2 regions of the Lysinibacillus sp. NPDC093210 genome follow, and region 1 is predicted to be linked to the other one. Evidence: predicted binding sites of a transcription regulator. Region 1 holds the regulator's gene; the other holds the start of a gene.
What was found. The regulator LexA, encoded in region 1, represses DNA repair genes until DNA is damaged. The targets are predictions, from matches to a motif close to CGAACATATGTTCG.

Region 1 (7,796 bases):
CGAATGATGGACAAGCGATGTTATTTGCGGCTCCATCAGAAGAAGTGAACAAAACGATAGGGATGTTGCTCGATGCTTCGCTAGAACCGCAAGCTGCTGATATTCGAGCATTGTGTAATATTCGTCTATTAGAGCATATGCAATTACTAGAAATAGACAGAACATATTTAATAGCAGATTGGTCTATAAACGAATTGTCGATTAGCATTTATTCGTACGGTCAACTAGAGTTTTTACGTTATCAATCGTTTGAAACAGACTTAGCAAAATGGCAACCAAAAGAGCAGGAAGAGTTTAATTACTCATTCCATTTAATAGATGATCAAGACAATTATCAATTGACACTAACGGATCAAATTCTTGAAATTGATCGTATTATGAACTTTTTTAAATTCTCGTTACATAAAGGTGAAAAAAGTGTAGATGATATTTTCCTTTTAGGTGATAATCCATTATTGCCTACGATTACGGAGTTTCTAAGTAATAATTTCACGACACCCATTACGGTGTTAAATGACGCCATGGTACAAAAATCTTTCCCTCAATTTTCTGAGAAGTTTGCGAGTCTAATAGGGCTGGCTTTGAAGGAGGTACACTGATGGTACCTGAAATTAACCTCTTACCGAATTTAGAAAAACAGAAATCAGCACCAATTCTCTTATATATATTAATTATTGTACTAGTTGGTATCGTTTTAGCGTTCATGATAATCCAATATTTTCAGGCAAGAGGCGAGATTACGAAATTAAATGCGCAGGAAATAGAGCTGACGTCACAGCAAGAAAAGCTACAAATAGAATTAGATGGTATACGAAATATGAATGCAGGTTCGCTTGAGCAATCGGTTCAATTTGTCAATCATGTAGCTTACCCTGTAACACCATTAATAGATGAGACGCAAGCATTATTGCCAGAGCAGACGTATTTACGGAATTATCAATTTGGTGATACAAATATAGAAATTACCGCTGATTTTGAAACGATGTCAGCTATTTCAAACTATCTTGATAAACTAAACGTAAGCCCTTATTTCACGGATATTCAAGTTGGAACAATTGAAAATTTTGAGTTATCGATTGGGGAGCAAAGCGAAGTAAATTTAAAGGATAAATATCAGGAATTACCGCGTTATTCGGTAACCATTACGTTGGCAATTGATTTTATTTATTTGGCTGGAGGTAGAGAATCATGACAAGCAGCAAAAACTCAGCGATTCTTCTGCTAACCGCATTAGTTGCAGCACTGTTATTTGCGCTCTATTACTATTTATTAACACCTAAATTGGAAGAGGTAGAGGCGAAGGAACAAGACGTAAGTGCACTTCAACAAGAAATTGCAACAATTCAGGAGCAAATTGCTGCATTAGATACGGTACAACAATCACATGGTGTAAGTGTGCTATCTTTGCGAAAAAAAGTGCCTCAAACTCGCGCCATTGAAGGTGTTATTCGAAATATCGAGGAAATAGAAGCAGTAACAGGAACGCGGGTTGAAGCTGTAGAATTTAATAATTATGATTCACTCGTGATGGACTCTTCGATTATTGACCCAAACACGTCAGCAATTGAGGAGCAAGCGCTCAGTGACACAGCACAACAACTTACTGAAAATAGCGTGCAAGCAGATGGTGAAGAAGGGGATAAAACATTACCAACGTCTACAATTGCTAAAGAAGCATTACCAGCAGAATTGAAATTAGTGACGTTTAGTATTGATGTTGTCGCAAAAGATACGAAGGCAATGCTTGAATTTTTAAAGGAAATTGAAAAAATTGAACGTGTGATGAAAATCGACACATTAGATATTACATTAACTGGGGAAGAAGTTTTATTTGAGGAGGATGCAGATTCATCCATTAAGGCTACCATTCAGGTAACAACCTTCTATTACGAAGGGGAACAATGATGTTAAGGCGCGCATACTCCAAAGTATGGGCGCTATGTTAGTTTAGGAGGCAGTAAAAATGGAAATGGCTTATACAATACTAGTATTTGTATTTGGACTAGTTTTTGGATCGTTTTTTAATGTTGTAGGATTACGTGTGCCGATAAAGGAGTCAATTGTAAAGCCGCCTTCTCATTGTACGAGCTGTCAGAGACAATTAACGGCAATTGATTTAGTGCCAGTTTTGTCCTATGTTTTTTTAGCAGGTAAATGTCGTAGCTGTGGGCAAAAAATTTCGTGGATTTATCCGCTAATGGAGTTGCTAACAGGGGTATTATTCGCCTTTTCATATTGGCAATTAGGCTTTAGTAAAGAGTTTATCGTAGCTATACTATTGATATCATTATTAGTAATCCTCGTTGTATCGGACTTCGCATATATGCTTATTCCTGATAAAGTGCTTTTGTTTTTTTTGCCATTATTAGCTATTGGACGGGTGTTATCACCCTTAACACCGTGGTGGGATAGTATCGTAGGTGCCGTTGTTGGCTTTGGCATATTATATTGTATTGCTGTTGTATCACGTGGTGGTATGGGCGGTGGCGATATTAAATTATTCTTTTTACTTGGACTTGTACTTGGTACAATAAATACATTATTGACATTATTTGTAGCGGCAGTAATTGGTATGATTGTCGGGATAATCGTGCTCAAAGTACGGCAACAAGGTCGAAAAACGCCGATTCCTTTTGGACCATCCATTGCTTTAGCTGCAATTATCGTGTATTACTATGGGAATGTCATCATTGATTGGTATGTAGGATTATGGTAAGGGGGTATATGGATGAAACCGATTATTGGTATTACAGCATTTGCGGAGGACGATTTATCGTCAAGATTGAATGTAGCCTATAGTAAAAGTGTGATTGAGGCTGGTGGCATTCCACTTATTATTCCACTAGGGGTAGAGGAAGATGTAGCACAAATTTTATCGCTGACGGATGGCTTATTATTATCTGGTGGTCATGATGTTCATCCATTTGAATTTGGAGCGGAGCCTCTACCGAAGCTAGGACAAATACATCCAGAACGAGATAAGGTGGAGCTTGCCTTAATTCATGCGGCTTTTACAAGGAAAATGCCGATTTTCGGGATTTGCCGTGGCATGCAAATACTCAATGTTGCACTAGGTGGAACTTTATACCAAGATGTTGATAGCGAATATCATAGTAGTAGGCTGTTGAAACATACGCAACTAGCCGCTCGTGGTGTAGCTACACATTATGTGCAATTAACGCCTGATACGTTGTTAAAATCAATTATCGAGGAAGAAAAAATTGCTGTGAATTCATTTCACCATCAAGCTGTAAATGTATTAGCAGAGAAGCTAATCGTTGCAGCGAAATCGAGTGATGGCCTAGTTGAAGCGTTCGTACATGAAGACTACCCGTTTTGTTTAGCAGTGCAGTGGCATCCAGAAGAACAAGCCGTTGTAGGAGATTTAGCTGCAGAGAAGCTCTTTGCTGCCTTCACGGAGCAGAGCTTAAAATATAAAAGAGAAGCATGAGTGCTTCTCTTTTTTGTTTGCTAAGTATGAGAATGCATTAATGTACACGGCGATATAAGCCGACTACTTGTCCTAAAATTGAAACTTGATCTACAATAATCGGTTCCATTGTAGCGTTTTCTGGCTGTAAGCGGAAATGATTTTTTTCCTTGAAGAAGCGTTTAACTGTTGCTTCATCTTCTTCTGTCATTGCAACAACAATATCACCGTTATCAGCTGTTGCTCTTTGCTTGACGATGACTAAATCTCCGTCAAAAATACCCGCCTCGATCATCGATTCACCCATGATTTCTAACATAAATAGCTGATCTTCACTTGTACCGTAAATATCAGGTAATGGGAAATATTCGTCGATATTTTCGATAGCTGTTATAGGTGATCCAGCTGTTACCTTACCAACAAGTGGTACATGGATGACGCTTTGCTTTTGAATTGAATCCTCTGGCTCTAAAATTTCAATCGCACGTGGCTTAGTAGGATCTCGTCGAATAAAGCCCTTTTGCTCTAAACGAGCTAAATGTCCATGAACCGTTGAGCTGGAAGCAAGTCCAACTGCTTCCCCAATTTCACGTACAGATGGCGGATAGCCTTTTGCACGTACTTCTTCTTTGATAAACGCTAGTATATCCTCTTGTCTTTTCGAAACTTTTTTCATGATTGCTCACCTCTTTTTTTATATCATTCTTCTTACTATCTTCTTACTAGATAGTATAGCAGAATGCGAACACTTATGCAAACATAGGTTCGAAAAGTGTTTGACAAAAACGTCTGTTCGCTTTATTATAAGAACATACATTCCGAACAAACATTCTAAAAAGGGGATAAGATGAATGAATTGGTTTAAAAAAAATACACATATTTCAATTTTGTTAGGCGCATTTTTACTATTTGCAGGTTATCTTGTTATAACTGATCCTGGAGACATTACTTACACAGAAATTAATATTGAACATGGCGATAGCTTATGGTCGTTAGCTGAGCAATACCGTGGTAAAATGGGTACGGACGACTGGATAAAACTTGTGAAAGCCGAGAACGAATTACATAGCGTGAAAATAGTTGCTGGAAAATCACTCGTTATACCAGTAGTGGGTGACAATAAGATACCCACCAATTCAATTGAAATTGCGAGAAGTGAAAGATGATGAATAAACAACAAACGGCTGTAATTTACTGCCGTGTGAGCACCGAAAAAGAGACACAAAGTTCTTCATTGGAGCGTCAACAAGAAGAATTACTTCGATATGCTGAGGAACAAAACTATGATGTGAAAAATGTTTTTCTGGATAAGCATAGTGGGTATGATGTTGAGCGCGAAGGATTACTTGAAATGCTCGATTATATTAAAGAAAACGAGATACAAGCATTATTTGTGCAAGATGAAACACGTTTAGGACGTGGTAATGCACGAATGGCTGTACTTCATTTATTGCAAAAAACTGAAACAGATGTTTTTTCCATGCGTGATGCAGGGCCTGTACAATTGAATGAGATGGATACGATGTTGCTCGAAATTTTAGCTATTGTTGAGGAATATCAACGTAAAATCCATAATGCGAAAATTCGTCGTGGCATGCGCCGTGCAGTAGAAAATGGCTATCGTCCTGAAAATAACCTTTCCAATCGTGGTAATCCAAATGGTCAGGAGCGTAAGGAAGTGCCTATAGAAGAAATTGTGAAGCTGCGTAATCGGGGCTTTACCTATGAGGAAATTGCTGCGACACTAAGAGGTCTTGGCTTCGATGTTAGTAAGGCAACCGTACATAGGCGGTATCAAGAACATCAAGAAAGGTTAGCGGGCAATTAATTTTGCCCTGCTAATCTTTTTTTCATGCTTAAAAACGTTCCTGTTTGTAAAATAAACTGTCCAAGTAGGTTGTTGTAGGGCAAGATAAATTTCATATTAAAGCTGACCATTCTTCCTGTAAAATAGCGTAATAGTATTCATCCCACCAGTCGTCACCAAACGGTATACACTTTTTGAAAAAACCTTCACGTCGCATACCGATTTTTTCCATCACTCGGTAGGAAGCAATATTTTCGGGCTGGCATGTAGCGATAATTCTATGAAGCTTCATATTGGTAAACCCATAATCTAATAGGGCGTGCGCTGCTTCTGAAGCATAGCCATGACGATAATATGCAGGATTCAACACCCAACCAATTTCATAGGTATGTTCACCAAAGTAGGGATGGAAAACTAGATGACCGATGACTTGTGGCTGATCATGTAAAACAATAGCAAAATGTTGTGCTTGCTCCCCGCTATTATCTGTTATAAATTTTTGTACCTGTTCTACAGTTAAAACACCTTCTGGCATATAGTACATCACCGATTTATCGGACATATAACTATAAACAGCTTGCAAATCTTGTGCTTCAAATTTTCGAATATGTAATCGCTGTGTTGTGATGTTCACCTTATTTCCTCCAATAAAGTATAAATTTTTTCCTTGTATAATTAGTTATACACGACTAACATCTGGAAGTCATGTAAATTATGGCTAAGAAGTGTTTTTAAGGGTTGGTATAACTGCATTTTAAGGGAAACCATGCTATACTTTGCATACTGAAGTGATAAAGGTATTGAAAGGTGTGTAACAATGTTATCAAAAGAAAAAATTAATCGAATTAATGAATTAGCAGCAAAAGCGAAGGCGGGCAATTTAACAGAGGAAGAAGCGAAAGAGCGTACTTCTCTTCGCAAAGAATATTTAGATACATTTAGAGCGTCAATGCGCGATACGATTGAAAATGTTAAAGTTGTCGATGAAGAAGGCAATGACGTTACACCTGAGAAGGTAAAACAAGCGAAAAAAAATAAATTTTTAAATTAATATGTCACATTTAATCCAGTACTAGATCGTTTTGGGTTTCTATTGTTATAGCTGGATAATATTCGTCATTCAGTTCTTCCATTTTAAATGGCAAGTTACAAAATGATGATAAAGTATGACATAAATCTCAAATAGTATAACAAAAGCATTGTTTTCTAGGACAATGTTGACTAAACTGTAGTAGAACAATATATAGGACGAGAAAGGATGTCACAACATAATGACTCAACATGCGGATCAACTAGCGATTAATGCTATCCGAACATTGTCAATTGATGCAATTGAAAAAGCAAATTCAGGTCACCCAGGCTTACCGATGGGGGCAGCGCCAATGGCTTATACGCTTTGGACAAAACAACTTCGCCACAATCCGGCTAATCCAAAGTGGTATAACCGCGATCGTTTCGTACTTTCAGCAGGTCACGGCTCTATGCTTTTATATAGCCTACTTCACCTTGGAGGTTACGGCCTTCCAATGGAAGAAATTCAAAACTTCCGTCAATGGGATTCATTAACTCCAGGACATCCAGAATACGGTCATACTGTTGGAGTAGAGGCAACTACAGGTCCTCTTGGACAAGGTATTGCCATGTCAGTTGGTATGGCAATGGCAGAGCGTCATTTAGCTGCTACTTATAATAAACCAGGACATGATATTGTCGATCACTATACATTTGCGCTTTGCGGCGATGGCGACTTAATGGAAGGTGTTGCAGCTGAAGCGATTTCATTAGCTGGTCACTTAAAACTTGAAAAATTAATCGTATTATACGATTCAAATGATATTTCATTAGATGGTGATTTAGAAAAATCATTCTCTGAAAACGTACAAAAACGCTTTGAGTCATATGGCTGGAACTATTTAAAGGTTGCTGACGGTACAGAAGTAGAAGCTGTTAACCAAGCAATCGAGGAAGCGAAAAAATCTACTGGCAAGCCAACACTTATTGAAGTGAAAACAGTAATTGGTTTCGGTTCTCCAAACAAGTCAGGTAAATCTGATTCTCACGGTGCTCCACTAGGTACTGATGAAGTTGTATTAACAAAAGCAGCGTACGAATGGGCACATGAACCATTCCAAATTCCTGCTGAAGTATATGATACGTTCAATGCAGCTGCTGAAGTGCAAGGTGCACAATCTGAAGCAGCTTGGAATACGAAATTTGAAGCATATAAAGCTGAGTTCCCTGAATTAGCAACTCAATTCGAAAATGCTATGAATGGTAAGCTACCAGAAGATTTTGCAGCAGAATTACCAGTATATGAAGCTGGGAAATCTGTAGCAACACGTTCTTCTTCAGGTGATGCAATCAATGCAATTGCGAAGAAAACACCATCATTCTTCGGTGGTTCAGCTGACCTTGCTGGCTCGAACAAAACGACGATGAAGGGTGCAGGCGATTTCTCAGCAGACGATTATGCTGGTCGTAATATTTGGTTCGGTGTGCGCGAATTTGCAATGGGTGCAGCAATGAACGGTATGGCTCTTCACGGTGGTCTAAACGTCT
Region 2 (7,796 bases), on a different contig from region 1:
AGAAAATACTACGAAAACAATCGTTATAAACATCGCTAGCTACTCCTTTGAATTGTGCAATAATGAATTTTGGATTGTTCCTAATCCTTGTGTAGCCACATTGACTTCGATATTGACAGCTACTTCGGGATATATTGTAGACCATTCTTTTTTTGTTTCCTTCCATTTTTTAGGGTCTTTCCGATGGAGTGCTTCCCCAAAGCCCAATATATCGAGTTTATAATTTTTTTGAATCGTATCTAGCGTTTTTTTCGTTTGTTCTTTTATCCGTTCTTCGGTCTTTTTATTAATATAATGAATGCTTTTGTTTTTAGTTAAATTAATTGGGCAATTTACTTCGCCGATATTTTGTGTAATATCAATTTTTATTGTTATTTTTGGAATGCCATTTTTAAAAGTTCCCTTAATTTGAGATGTCGATTTTGTAATTTCTGTCGACAACTTCCCACCATTTGGGCAAGAAAGAACTTCTACGGTACTTTCAATTTTGTTATTTAAAAAATTATAGTAAATACTTTCCTCTTCGGATAAAAGCCCTATCAATTTATCTTCTTTAAAAACAGCTATACCAATATATTTTAAAATAACGGGGGTTTTAATTCTTTCTACATTTGTTTGATCTATTCCTAATTTAGTATCTCCTTCTATTTCAACAACCGATAAAACAGCACTTTTTTCTTTGCTACTAAGGGTGTTAAGTAGTTCGTCTGTATTTACAGATAATGTTGAACCCCAAGATTTTTCGGATACCTTAATTGAATTTAACAATTTATTGGCAGGCATTTTTTCAATCGGGGTTAAGACGTTGAGCACTTCTTTTGCTGTTGAATCATGCGTTATGATAACATCAAAATCGTTTCGAAATTCATGATCTCTTGCGATAAAGTCGAGTGGTTCGTTTATTCCTTCTTCAGCTAATTTCTCACCGATAACTACCATTTGGAGATGAGCAAAATAAGGTCTCCGGGGTGTTATAGTCGTCATTCTTCGAATTGCTTCAAACACACTTTTTCCTTTTGCATGGTAGGTGACTACAGGTGATCGTCCGCTAGAAGGTTGCTTTGAGGAAATTTCACTAGGATCAACGACTTGGATAGAAATTTCATATTCATCATCTATTTTATCTACACCAAGTGCAACGACAATCGCTAATTCGTTTAACTCACGCTTACTCCAGCAACCACTTAATAATAAAGTGAGGATTAACAATAACAAAATCATCTTCATTTTTGACATGACGTATTCCTCATTTACACATTAATGTTGATTTCTTTTTATTTCTTCGTGATATCGTTGTTCTCTAACTTTATTTTTTTGACTGAACAGCCTCGGTCTTGTGAGTAAATCTCTACGTGGGAACAAAATCATTGCATCTTTTTGATCTTTCATAATGAGTGGCCCAAAAGGACTCATATATGGAACGCCAAATGAACGTAAACTACATAAGTGAAGTATAATCATCATAATGCCAAACATAACGCCAAATAAACCAAACATCGCGGCTAAAATCATCAATGGGAAACGTAGAACCCGAATCGTGTTTGATAAGCCATAGGAAGGAAACAGAAAGCTACAAATGGCTGTTAATGCAACAATAATGACCATTACAGCTGATACTACGCCCGCTTCCACGGCTGCTTGACCAATTACTAATGTCCCTACAATGGAAACTGCTGGTCCAATCGTTCTAGGCATTCGAAGGCCTGCTTCACGTAAAATTTCAAAGGCAATCTCCATAATTAGTGCTTCTACTACAGCGGGGAAGGGCACACCTTCTCGCTGTGAAGCGATACTAATAAGCATTGCCGTTGGAAGCATTTCTTGATGAAAGGTAGTAATGGCTACATATAGGGAAGGCATTACTAATGCAAGACAAATACCAAAAAAACGTAAAAGTCGAATTAATGAACTAATAATCCAATTTTGGTAATAATCTTCTGCAGCCTGTAAAAAAGATGTGAATATTACAGGGACGGTTAGTACAAGAGGTGTTCCATCCACTAATATTGCTATTTTACCTTCTAACAACTCTGCTGCAACGACATCTGGGCGCTCCGTATTATAAATCATTGGAAATAAAGAGAATTTAGAATCCTGAATAAAGTCCTCTAAATAGCCGGTTTCTAATACGCCATCAATGACAATATTATCTAAACGATCTAGCACCTCTTGGACAATTTTGTCATTGGCAATGCCATTTATATACATTACAGCTACGTCTGTTTGCGTGACATCTCCAATAATTCGAGATTTTATCCAAAGGTCTGGACTTTTAATCTTTCGACGGATGAGTGCCGTATTTGTACGCAACGTTTCAGTAAAAGACTCTCTTGGACCTCTAATTACGGACTCTGTTTGTGGCTCAGTGACAGCTCTATCTTTTGCGCTTTTGGTGTCTGTCGCAATCGCAATCGATTGTCCCTCTAATAGAATGACTGTTTCACCATTTAGAATGGAGGCAAAAAAAGCGGTGAAATCTAAAATATCCTTTGCACCGCCTACCGCTAAGCATTGCTTTTTTATATAGTCGTTTATGTTGGTTACTTTATTGTCAGACCCATTGTCAATTTCAAGCATCAAATCTTCTAATATAAAGTCTGTAATCACATTTTTATCGGATATGCCATCAATGTTAATTAGCGCGATGGATTGGTTATTTAATTTATTAAGTGTAATTTCACGGATAATTACATCGTTGCTATTACCAAGTGCTTCTTTAATCGTATAAATATTTTCTGAAAGAGAAGTGTGCAGTAAATTCGTTGAAGGATTTTGCAGTTGGGAGGTATTGTTGTTTTCTGAAACTGGCATTTTGTTTCCTCCTCAAAATATAGATTGACTAGTTAGAGGATGGTCAATTTTACAAAGAGCTAAACCAAATAGTGCAAACTAAAGATTGTGATTACACAAAATGAAAAAAGTGCTTCCTTTCATTTTGGTGAAAGGAAGCACTGTATTATTTTAAATAGTCATATTTTAATTCGTAAAGTTGTTTGTCAACGTCAATGTGTAAGTTATAATCGTTAAAAAACCATAAATCTTTCTCATCGATATAGTAGGTCACACCATCAATTTTAGTTTGAACACCTATTTCGAAAGGTTCTTCGCGAGTCATCCCAAGAGAAAATCCTTCATGGAAAGGGCTTGAACCACCATATCTTGCATAAAATCGGATTGTATCACCTGTTTCGACTTCCATTTCGTTTTTAAACCATTGAAGCGCTTCATCTGTCAGTGCGATATTCATGTGTGAACTCCTTTCATGTTAAAGCCATTTCACTTTTGGTTCAGTACCATTTTTAATGCGCGTAATATTTGCTCTGTGACGATAAACAATAAAAATAAATAAAAAGGCTACTAATATAGCTAATGCGAAATCGCCTGTCACAAAAAAATAAATAATCGAATAGATTAATGCAACTAGTGCAGCAATCATCGATGTTAGGCTGACAATTTTCGTAAGCTTTAACGTTACGATAAATGCGATGAATAGTAAAATGAATAGTGGCCAAGAATAGCCAAGTAGGACGCCAGCTGATGTGGCAACAGCTTTTCCGCCACGGAAGCTGGCAAAAATAGGAAACATATGACCAATAACCGCAACAAGTCCTAAAATAAGTCCGTGAATTGTGGCATCAGAGAAAACAGGGAGTGTTACTAATAACACAGCAGCTGTACCTTTTAAAATATCCATGATTGTAACAACTAAACCTGCTTTTTTACCTAATATACGGAAGGTGTTGGTAGCACCTAAATTGCCGCTACCATGCTCGCGAATATCTGTTTTGTAAAATATTTTGCCAATCCATAACCCAGAAGGTATAGAGCCGATAAGATAGGCACATAAAATAATAAGTCCGTTTAACATAGGTGGACTCCTTTCATCCAAATAATAACACTTGGTACTAATAGTTTGTAACAAGTATTTTACACTTTTTCTCTTTAATCTACAATGATATGAAGGAGATTTCATCATGGGCCTTGAATTCAATACAAAAGGAAAATATTTCACTATGATTTCAAAAGTCACAGGCTTATGTTAGCTTATGTTAGGTTGTACGACACTATTATAGTATCAATACCTAAGCCCTTTCTTAAAAATATAGGTAAAATGGCAATTTTGTCAATCACACATTCCTTTGGTAGAATAGAAGTCTATCTTTAATTTCTATGTGAAGCTATAAAAAATCATCATTCAACAGATAACGCCTACTCATCACGATTTGGTAAGTTGAGTTTAAGCATGTAGTTGGCGTTTATTGCTGGCTGAATGAAGATAGAGCCTATGACGATAGTTGTGGATTTTGTATAGTGGTCATTGCAGTAAGCTCCAGGCAGTTGCTGTCATTTATGTCCGTTAATTGGCTTTGATTGGTCGTTTAACAAAATTCATAGAAGACATTACGCCATAGCGTAAACAAAAATATATATATCTGTCACTAGCTATTGACAGGAAATGCTATTATTATTAGGATGAGAACGTAATCAGAACATGCGTTTGTTTTTTGGAGGGGAATCTTTTGGCGAATAAACAGTCACCAAGCGTCTATAATGATGACGCCATTCAAGTATTAGAAGGATTAGAAGCGGTACGAAAGCGACCCGGCATGTATATCGGTTCCACAGACGGCAGAGGACTTCATCACCTTGTATATGAAATCGTGGATAATGCGGTGGATGAAGCACTAGCTGGCTTTGGTTCTCATATCATAGTCACAATTCATAAAGATCAGAGCTTAAGTGTTCGAGACTTTGGACGAGGGATGCCAACAGGTATGCATAAAATGGGCAAGCCTACCCCAGAAATTATTTTCACTGTATTACATGCAGGCGGCAAATTTGGGCAAGGCGGCTATAAAACGAGTGGTGGCTTACATGGTGTTGGTTCTTCAGTTGTCAATGCTTTGTCGACATTTTTAGAAGTAACGATTCATCGTGATGGCAAAAAGTATAAGCAGCGTTTTGAAAACGGAGGACACCCTGCAACGACACTTGAAGAAATTGGTCAAACAAAACAAACAGGAACACTTGTCCATTTCCTGCCAGATGACACAATCTTTTCAGTCACAAAATTTAATTATGATACGCTTGCAGAACGTTTACGTGAGTCTGCATTTTTATTAAAAGGATTAAAAATTGAGTTAATCGATCAACGCGAGGAAGGCAAAGGTGATGTTTTCTTTTATGAAAACGGCATTGAAGCTTTCGTTGCGTATTTGAATGAAGAAAAAGATGTTCTTCATCCTGTGAAATATGTAGAGGGTGAACAAGATGATATCGAGGTTGAATTTGCCTTCCAATTCAACGACGGCTATTCAGAAACTATTTTATCGTTTGTTAACAACGTTCGTACACGTGATGGTGGCACACATGAAACAGGTGCAAAATCTGCGTTGACGCGAGTTTTCAATGAATATGCACGTAAGATTGGTCTATTGAAAGATAAAGATAAAAATCTTGAAGGGACAGATATTCGTGAAGGTTTAGCGGCGATTATCTCTGTTCGTATTCCAGAGCATTTATTACAATTTGAAGGCCAAACGAAAGGTAAGCTTGGTACGAGTGAGGCGCGTTCTGTAGTAGATAGCGTTGTTTCAGAGCAGATTTTATATGTACTTGAAGAGAACGCGGAGCTCTCAGCTTCCCTTGTTCGAAAAGCGATACGTGCACAACAAGTCCGTGAAGCGGCGCGTAAAGCGCGTGAGGACGCTCGTAACGGGAAGAAAAACAAAAAAGGTAGTACGATCCTTTCAGGAAAGCTAACACCTGCACAATCTCGCAATGCTGCGAAAAATGAATTATATCTAGTCGAAGGTGACTCTGCCGGCGGTTCAGCAAAACAAGGGCGAGACCGTACTTTCCAGGCAATTTTACCGTTACGCGGTAAGGTCATTAATACTGAAAAAGCGAAGCTCCAAGATATTATGAAAAACGAGGAAATTTCAACGATTATTCATGCTATCGGTGCTGGGGTAGGAGCGGATTTCTCAGTAGAAGATTCTGCTTACGATAAAGTTGTCATTATGACCGATGCTGATACGGATGGCGCACATATTCAGGTGCTACTATTAACGTTCTTCTATCGTTACATGCGCCCGTTAATTGAGGCGGGTAAAGTATTTATCGCACTGCCACCACTTTACAAAGTATCTAGAGGTGTTGGTAAAAAAGAGGTCATTGAGTATGCTTGGACCGAAAACGATTTACAAAAAGCTATTAAAAAGGTCGGAAAAGGCTATATTCTGCAACGCTATAAAGGTCTTGGTGAGATGAATGCAGATCAGCTATGGGATACAACGATGAACCCTGAAACACGTACTTTAATTCGTGTTACGATTGAGGATGGAGCACGTGCAGAGCGTCGTGTGACGACGTTAATGGGCGATAAAGTAGAGCCGCGCCGTAAATGGATCGAAGCAAATGTAGACTTCGGCATGGAGGATGATTCAAATATTTTAGACAATGAATTCATCCAACAAGAGGAGGACCAAGCATGAGTAGTACGGAAAAGTTTCAAGATTTACCTTTAGAAGAAGTAATGGGTGACCGTTTTGGTCGCTATAGTAAATATATAATTCAAGACCGAGCGTTGCCAGATGCGCGCGACGGTCTTAAACCTGTACAACGTCGTATTTTATTTGCAATGTATACAGAAGGAAATACGAATGAAAAACCGTTCCGTAAGTCTGCAAAAACAGTCGGGAATGTTATCGGTAACTACCATCCACATGGTGATAGTTCGGTATATGAAGCAATGGTGCGCATGAGTCAGGATTGGAAGGCTCGCCATATGTTGATTGAAATGCATGGTAATAATGGTTCCGTTGACGGTGACCCTCCAGCTGCGATGCGTTACACAGAAGCAAGATTATCAGCAATTGCTGCTGAAATGTTACGTGATATCGGTAAAAAAACAGTGGAATTTATACCGAACTTTGATGATCAGGATATGGAACCAACTGTATTACCTGCTCGCTTCCCAAATTTACTTGTTAACGGCTCGACAGGGATTTCTGCTGGTTATGCGACGGATATTCCACCTCACGCACTTAATGAGGTGTTAGATGCGGTGTTAATGCGTTTAGATCAACCGAATGCTACTGTTGATGAGCTCATGACGGTTATTAAAGGTCCTGACTTCCCAACAGGCGGGATTATCCAAGGTGTAGATGGCATTAAAAAAGCTTATGAGACAGGGCGCGGTAAAATTATTGTGCGTGCTCAAGCAGCCATTGAACCATTAAAAGGCGGGAAAGAGCAAATCGTTATTACGGAATTACCGTATGATGTTAATAAGGCGAATCTTGTTAAGAAAATTGATGAACAACGTGTCGATAAACGACTTGAAGGTATTGCTGAAATCCGTGATGAATCCGATCGTACAGGATTACGCGTAGTAGTTGAGCTGAAAAAAGATGTGCCAGGAAAAGGAATTTTAAATTATCTCTTCAAAACTACAGATTTGCAAGTAGCCTACAATTTTAATATGATCGCTATCCATAATCGTCGTCCTACGATGATGACCTTGCCACTGCTACTTGATGCGTACATAGCCCATCAAAAGGAAGTGGTGACAAACCGCTCGATTTATGATTTGCAAAAGGCGAAAGACCGTTCGCATATCGTTGATGGTTTGATTAAAGCACTTTCTATTTTAGATGAAGTAATTGCGACGATTCGTTCATCGAATGATAAACGTGATGCGAAAACGAATTTACAGGTCAAGTATGACTTTACTGAAGTTCAATCTGAGGCCATTGTGAGCTTACAATTATACCGTTTAACAAATACGGATA

Region 2: the regulator LexA is predicted to act here: its motif matches at 4,488-4,501, upstream of parE (DNA topoisomerase IV subunit B).

What each region holds. Positions count from the first base shown of each region.
Region 1 is NZ_JBIVOE010000001.1:780,373-788,168, reverse strand. Features, by position in the region: gene pilM (type IV pilus biogenesis protein PilM) at 1-599, shown strand, start outside; gene ACIP9C_RS03950 (PilN domain-containing protein) at 599-1,192, shown strand; gene ACIP9C_RS03945 (potassium transporter) at 1,189-1,905, shown strand; gene ACIP9C_RS03940 (prepilin peptidase) at 1,964-2,716, shown strand; gene ACIP9C_RS03935 (gamma-glutamyl-gamma-aminobutyrate hydrolase family protein) at 2,729-3,451, shown strand; gene lexA (transcriptional repressor LexA) at 3,489-4,106, opposite strand; gene yneA (cell division suppressor protein YneA) at 4,282-4,596, shown strand; gene ACIP9C_RS03920 (YneB family resolvase-like protein) at 4,593-5,258, shown strand; gene ACIP9C_RS03915 (GNAT family N-acetyltransferase) at 5,350-5,871, opposite strand; gene ACIP9C_RS03910 (DUF896 domain-containing protein) at 6,055-6,288, shown strand; gene tkt (transketolase) at 6,509-7,796, shown strand, end outside.
Region 2 is NZ_JBIVOE010000005.1:110,594-118,389, reverse strand. Features, by position in the region: gene ACIP9C_RS13840 (hypothetical protein) at 1-33, opposite strand, end outside; gene ACIP9C_RS13835 (Ger(x)C family spore germination protein) at 40-1,236, opposite strand; gene ACIP9C_RS13830 (spore germination protein) at 1,258-2,811, opposite strand; gene ACIP9C_RS13825 (HesB/YadR/YfhF family protein) at 2,957-3,247, opposite strand; gene plsY (glycerol-3-phosphate 1-O-acyltransferase PlsY) at 3,266-3,868, opposite strand; gene parE (DNA topoisomerase IV subunit B) at 4,521-6,497, shown strand; gene parC (DNA topoisomerase IV subunit A) at 6,494-7,796, shown strand, end outside.